2 linked regions of the Pokkaliibacter sp. MBI-7 genome follow. The protein of the gene in region 2 interacts with the protein of the main gene of each other region in a pairwise test. Links are inferred from orthologs where the notes say so. Each region holds a gene or a part of one and is shown on either strand. Other genes may lie near its edges.

Region 1 (2,966 bases), on a different replicon or contig from region 2:
AACGCGGCGACATCCTGCAGCTGGTCGTCGAGCCAGCGCTGTGCCTTGTTGATCATCTCCAGCGAGGTCAGGTAGCAGTCTTTGGAGCTGTCACCCCAGGTGAACAGGCCATGTGCTTCCAGCACGATGCCGCGCAGGTGGGGGTTGGCTTTGGCCAGCTTTTCCAGCTCCAGACCGAGCTGAAAACCGGGGCGGCGCCAGGGCAGCCAGCCGATGTCACTGCCATAGATCGTTTCGGTCAGGGCCTTGCTGTTCCTGGCGGCGGCAATGGCGATCACGGCATCCGGGTGCAGGTGGTCAACGTGGGCAAAGGGCACAAAGGCGTGCAGCGGTGTGTCGATACTGGCGGCGCGGCTGTTGAGGTTGAAGGTACAGTGCGGCAGGTAGCCGACCATCTCATCTTCGTACTGTTCGCCGCGGTAGAGCTGCTTGAGGCTTTCCAGTTTGTCCATATACAGGGTGGCGAAGCCATCCAAGCGGATGCTGCCGATGTCACCGCCCGAGCCCTTGACCCACAGCACCGGCACCTGTTCCTTGCTCAGCGGGTCATGGCAGAGAATCTTGGCGGAGGTATTGCCACCGCCATAATTGGTGACGCGCATGTCGGCGCCCAGCAGATTGGAGCGGTACAGCAGCAGTTCAGGTTCGCTCAGGGTGGCGGCGTGGGCGTCGTCCCAGCGGTTTTCGATCAGACTGTTCTCATTCTGAGAGTATTGTTTTTGTTGCGTCATGGGAGCCTCAGTCAGTTATCCGCATTAATGAAGTCAAAAAGAATTCGGGTCGGAACAGGTTGCTGCACCGCAGGGTGATGACCCGCCAGACAGGCACACAGGGCGGGCAATCAGGCGTCAACACTGGTTCGGTGCAAGCAAAAGCTGTCATACTGAGCGACATTTACGGCGGGTTGCGCAGGTTTTGACAGGTTTTGACGGTTTTAATCTTCCATCAAACACCTAAACCTGTCAAACAAGATCAAAACATTGCAAAAAATGCTTGATTTTGTCCCCCCGTCTGACCATATTGACGCCTAAGGATTGATAATGCACGAAGTTGAAAGACATCGAATCATCCTCTCTGAGGTGGGCGAAAAGCCCGTGGTGACCCTGAACTACCTGGTGGATCTGCTCGGTGCGTCGGAAGCGACGGTCCGGCGTGACATCAACGTACTGCACAAACAGGGCAAGCTGAAAAAGGTGCGCGGGGGAGCAGAGTCTCTGCATCCGCCGACCAGTCCCAATCTGGCGGGGCGGCCTTTCTCGGTGAATCAGACCATCAATGCCCGAGCCAAGCGTGCTATCGCCCGGCTGGCAGCGACCCTGTGCAAAGAGGGCGACTCGATCATCATCAATGGCGGGACGACCACCTTCTTTATGGCTGAACACCTGAAGAACAGTCACCTGCATGTGCTGACCAATTCCTTTGTGATTGCCGAGTACCTGCTGAAAAACAGTAAATGCGGTGTGACCCTGCCCGGCGGCACGGTGTACCGGGAGCAAAACATCATTCTGAGCCCGTTCCCCAGAGATGTGTCGTCGCAGTTTTACGCTTCACTGCTGTTTATCGGCGCCCAGGGGGTGGGTCCGCTGGGCGTTATGGAAACCGATCCGCAGATCGTGCAGGCCGAAACCAAGCTGCTCGAACAGGCGGAACAACGGGTGTTGCTGGTGGACAGCAGCAAGTTTGGCAATCGCAGCAGTCTGATCGTATGCCCGCTGAACAAGATCGATATCGTCATCACCGATGACGGTATTGATCAGAAAAGTCGGAAGATGATTGAAGATGCAGGATGCAAACTGATGATTGCGACGATGGAAACTTCAGCATCAACCACACTGGCGGAAACCGCCGGGGAGACCGACTAGGTCACCCCCTGCCAGCGCCACGATCACCGCTCTTTACAGACATTTCATGAACGCAGCACAGCAACTGGCTGTCACTGGCTGTTGAAAACGTAGTACTCCACAGCCTGCAAGGCGGTCGGCCATTGAACAAAAACAACAAATGGAGACTAGCTATGCGATTGAAGACACTCCTTACCTGCGCAATTACCAGTGCAGCGCTGGCCTTTGGTGGTCTGGCGCAAGCCAAGGAAGTAAAGATTGCGCTGGTGGTGAAGGCCCTCGGTATCGGCTTCTTTGAGGCCGCCAACAATGGTGCGCAGGAGGCCGCCAAGGAGCTGGGCGATGTGCAGGTGATCTACACCGGCCCGACCAGTACCACCGCTGAAGGCCAGATTGAAGTCATCAACTCCCTGATTGCCCAGCGCGTTGACGCCATTGCCGTGTCAGCCAATGACACGGATGCGCTGGTACCCATTCTGAAGAAGGCCCAGCAACGCGGTATCAAGGTTATTTCCTGGGATTCCGGCGTAGCGAAAGACGGCCGGCAGATTCACCTGAACCCGTCGAGCAACCAGCTGATCGGTGAAATGAACGACAAGCTGGCGGTTGAGGCGATCAAGGCCAGCGGCGCCGCTGACGGTGAAGTGGCCATCCTCAGCGCTACCCCCACCTCCACCAACCAGAACATCTGGATCGACGAAATGAAAAAGGCGTCGGCCCAGTATCCGGCGATGAAAATTGTCACCACCGTTTACGGTGATGATCTGGCCGACAAGAGCTACCGCGAAACCGTCGGCCTGCTGAAAACCTATCCTGAGCTGAAAGCCATCGTCGCTCCCACCTCTGTGGGCATCGTGGCGGCCGCACAGGCCGTGCAGGATCAGGGTAAGGTCGGCAAGGTCTATGTCACCGGGCTGGGGCTGCCCTCCGAGCTGGCAGGGCATGTCGAGGCCGGCGCGGTGAAAAGTTTCGCCATCTGGAATCCTATCGATCTGGGCTACGCCGCCACCATGATTGCCTACAATCTGGTAGAGGGTAAGGCGACCGACAAAGAAGTGGGCATGGGCCGTCTGGGCATGGCTAAGCTCGATGCCGATGGCAACGCGGCGATGGGCGACCCCTTCG
Region 2 (3,355 bases):
CGCTCTGGCTCAGGTGAATATGCAGTCAGTAAAGGATGAGCGCAGCCGTGAGCTGGTGCTGATGCAAGTGCGGGACTTCGTCAATCAGGGTTTGCAGGAAGAAGATCCCAAGATGCAGATTCAGCGTGTGCTGGTCGATCATCTGTGGGTTGATCGTAAGGCGCAATGATCTCTGATGTTGATCAACGGTTTGTTAGATGTGCCACACCATAATGCATAGTGTTGCCTTTGCAGCCGTAATGTCATTATCTGCTGCTAAGACGGATGGGTAGTTATCAGGTGTAGTGGACCGATGTGCTCCGGAGTATGGGGAGCAGATGCCACTTACTTATGGTCAGGAGAGATGAATTGAGTACCAAATACCTCAAACGATTCTTCAAACCAAAATCCATCGTGGTCTTTGGTGCCACGGAGGAGCCTGATAATCTCGGCGGCGTGGTCGTCCGTAATCTGCAGGAAAGCGGATTTGAAGGGCATCTCTATGTGGTGTACCGCGAGGCAACGGAGGCCGTATTCGGTGTTCCTTGTTATCGGGGCTTTGCCGACTTACCTGAACTGCCAGATCTGGCGGTCATTTGCTCTATTCCTGAGCGTGTTCCGGAACTGATTCGTAAGCTTGGTGCCAGTGAGGTACGTGCTGCCATTATTCTGAGTGGTGGCTATCTTGCTCAGGGCGAGGAAAGCCGACCCCTGCGTGAGGCGGTTAAAGAAGCAGCGAAGCCCTATGGTATTCGCATCATGGGGCCAGACTGTCTGGGAATACTGGTTCCTGGCCACAACATGAATGCCAGTTACAGCCATCTCAATGTACTGAAAGGGAAAGTGGGCTACGTCGGCCAGTCCGGTATTGTCGGTACCGCCATGATTGACTGGGCGACAGGTCAGGGGATTGGCTTCTCCCATTTTCTTACCATAGGCGACTCTGTCGATGTCGATCTGCCCAGCATCATCGATTACCTCGCGGCGGATCCTTATACCCAGTCCATCGTGTTGCAGCTCAATCGTATTACCAATGCTCGACACTTTGTCTCGGCTGTACGCTCGGCAGCACGAAATAAACTGGTGCTCATTCTGAAAAGTGCCTTCCTGCATCAGGCTGGGGCAATACAAAGTGCAGTGGACAGTGGTGTCGTCAGTGAGGATCAGGTCTACGATGCCGTGTTGCGCCGGGCAGGGGTCGTGCGGGTGACAACCTCTGATGAAGTTTTTAATGCGCTGGAGACGCTCAGCCGCAGCAAGCTGTTGAAAGGTGACCGGCTGGCGTTGATTTGCAACGGCATGGGGCCGAATGCACTGGCGGTCGATGCCTTGATACGTAAAGGTGGCAAGCTGGCGCAGTTGTCAGAGCAGACCGTTGCTGACCTGGCTGAGGTACTACCGCCTTTTTGGAGTCGCGCTAATCCTGTTGATCTCAATGCGACGGCAACACCTGAGCAGTTTGCCAGGGCGCTGTCGATTGTCAGTCGTGATCCGAATGTGGATGCGGTGCTGATGATTCATGCACCGACCCGTCTGGCTCCCTGCGTACAGACGGCTGAGGCGATCATCAAAGTACAGAAGTCTGTATCCACCCAGGTACTAACCAGCTGGATGGGAAGAGCCAGTGCCATACCGGCACGTAACTTGTTAAGTGCCGCAGGTATTCCGACCTATATCACTCCTGAAAAAGCGGTAGAAGGCTTTATGCACATGGTTGAATACCGGCGCAATCAGGAAGTGACGCGACAAACGCCACCCAACTATGTGCTGCAGGAGCAGTCCATTCATCGCATGCGTGCCAAGGCACTGGTGGATGGTATTCATAGCAGTGGTCGGGACTACCTTACCCATGCCGAGTCCATGGAGCTGGTCAACTACTACGGTATTCCCTCTGCTCATTCTTCTTACGCGATCTCTGTTGAAGAAGTGCTGAAAGTTGGGCGGTTCTACGAGGAGGGAGTCGCAGTCAAGGCTCTGCACAAGGACAATCGCTATCCCTTTGCCTATGACCAGCTATTGACCAAACGCTGGCAGGACATGGCACTGGATATGTACTCTGAGGACGAGATTCGACGTCGGGTTACTCGCCTTGATTATCGGATGCGCGAGCGCTACCAGGATAATGAGCTGGATGGCTTTGTCGTGCAGCAGATGAAGCGTGGCTTTCAGTCCATGCAGATGCATGTCGGCATAACCCAGCATCCGGTTTTTGGTCCGCTGATCGTTTTTGGTGTGGGTGGTTACACCGTTGATGTTCTGGGTGATCGTCAGTTAGGGGTACCACCTCTGAGCATGTCGCTGGCTCGCTTGCTGATCGAGCAAAGCAGAGTGCACCGGATTATTCAGGAAAACAGCTATAGGATTGATCAGGACATCAATACCCTCTGCCAGATGCTGGTCAAGCTATCGCAGCTGGTGGTGGACTTGCCGGTGGTCAAGGCGCTTGAGATCAATCCACTGTTGTTAAACAAGCAAGGATTACTCGCTGTCGACGTCAGTGTCTCGCTGGGAGAGCCGGTCCCCTTATGCATTCCCGCCTATCCGGAGCATTTGCGTGAGTGGGCTACATTGCTGAAAAGCAACAGAGAGGTGGAGCTGCGGCCCATTCGGGGTGAAGACGAGCCAGCGCATCTGCAGTTCTACAAAAGCCTCAGCCCGGAAACCGTGCGTTTGCGCTATTTCTACAGTCGCTCAGTCCCCAATCATTCTGAGCTGGCAAACTGGTCACAGATTGACTACGACCGGGAGATGGCCTTTATCGCGACCGCACTGAAGCAAGATCAGAGTTATGAGTACGAGACACTGGGCGTGGTGCGTGCCATCACCGATCCGGATAACGTTACTGCGGAGTTTTCGATCGTGATCCGGGATGACATGCAGGGAGAAGGGTTAGGGCGGTTGTTGATGAATAAGATCACCGAGTATTGCCGCAGCCGGGGCACGTTGCAGTTGGTGGGGTCAACGTTGCCGACGAATCTGGGCATGCAGAAGCTGGCCAAGTCACTTGGCTTTCAGAATTCCTACAACGCCGAAGAAGAGGTGGTAGATATGCGCTTGCCTCTTAACCCACCTCAAGAAGACTGGCAGTTCCATCGCTTATCATTAGGATGATGTCGTCAGGTTGACGCACCCATGTGGAAGAGAAGCCGGGCTTCCGTCTGTCTACATCTCAGGGCAATAGATGTCGTGAAGTGTGCGGATAATCTGACTGGCAACATCACCGGACAGTGAGTAGTAAATGGTCTGGGATTCTCGCCGGGTTTTGACCAGCCCATCCCGGCGCAACACAGCCAGATGCTGTGACAGTGCTGACTGACTTAGGTCAAGGCAGGTATTGAGTTCCGTCACCGAAAGCTCTTTGCCATCCAGATAGCAC

The links. The genes of interacting proteins can lie anywhere in the genome.
Region 1: the proteins of QCD60_RS21485 (region 2) and QCD60_RS12645 interact in binary tests that used the Escherichia coli proteins (3 or more experiments, as listed by UniProt). The link is inferred for Pokkaliibacter sp. MBI-7 from one-to-one orthologs.

The regions. Positions count from the first base shown.
Region 1 is NZ_JARVTG010000001.1:2,824,311-2,827,276, forward strand. The notes cover bases 59-2,951. They hold QCD60_RS12645 (DeoR/GlpR family DNA-binding transcription regulator), read left to right. Parts: upstream 59-1,040; coding sequence 1,041-1,862; downstream 1,863-2,951. Other genes in these bases: QCD60_RS12640 (bifunctional rhamnulose-1-phosphate aldolase/short-chain dehydrogenase), read right to left, coding at 59-731; rhaS (rhamnose ABC transporter substrate-binding protein), read left to right, coding at 2,015-2,951. Also shown: more of QCD60_RS12640, read right to left, coding at 1-58; more of rhaS, read left to right, coding at 2,952-2,966. UniProt on the Escherichia coli protein: Represses ulaG and the ulaABCDEF operon. Two ulaR binding sites have been identified in each promoter.
Region 2 is NZ_JARVTG010000002.1:400,444-403,798, forward strand. What follows is about bases 9-3,290. They hold QCD60_RS21485 (bifunctional acetate--CoA ligase family protein/GNAT family N-acetyltransferase), read left to right. Parts: upstream 9-348; coding sequence 349-3,090; downstream 3,091-3,290. Other genes in these bases: QCD60_RS21480 (flagellar basal body-associated FliL family protein), read left to right, coding at 9-169; QCD60_RS21490 (metalloregulator ArsR/SmtB family transcription factor), read right to left, coding at 3,142-3,290. Outside these bases: more of QCD60_RS21480, read left to right, coding at 1-8; more of QCD60_RS21490, read right to left, coding at 3,291-3,355. UniProt on the Escherichia coli protein: Catalyzes the acetyl-CoA-dependent acetylation of lysine residues of a large number of target proteins. Acetylates RNase R in exponential phase cells and RNase II.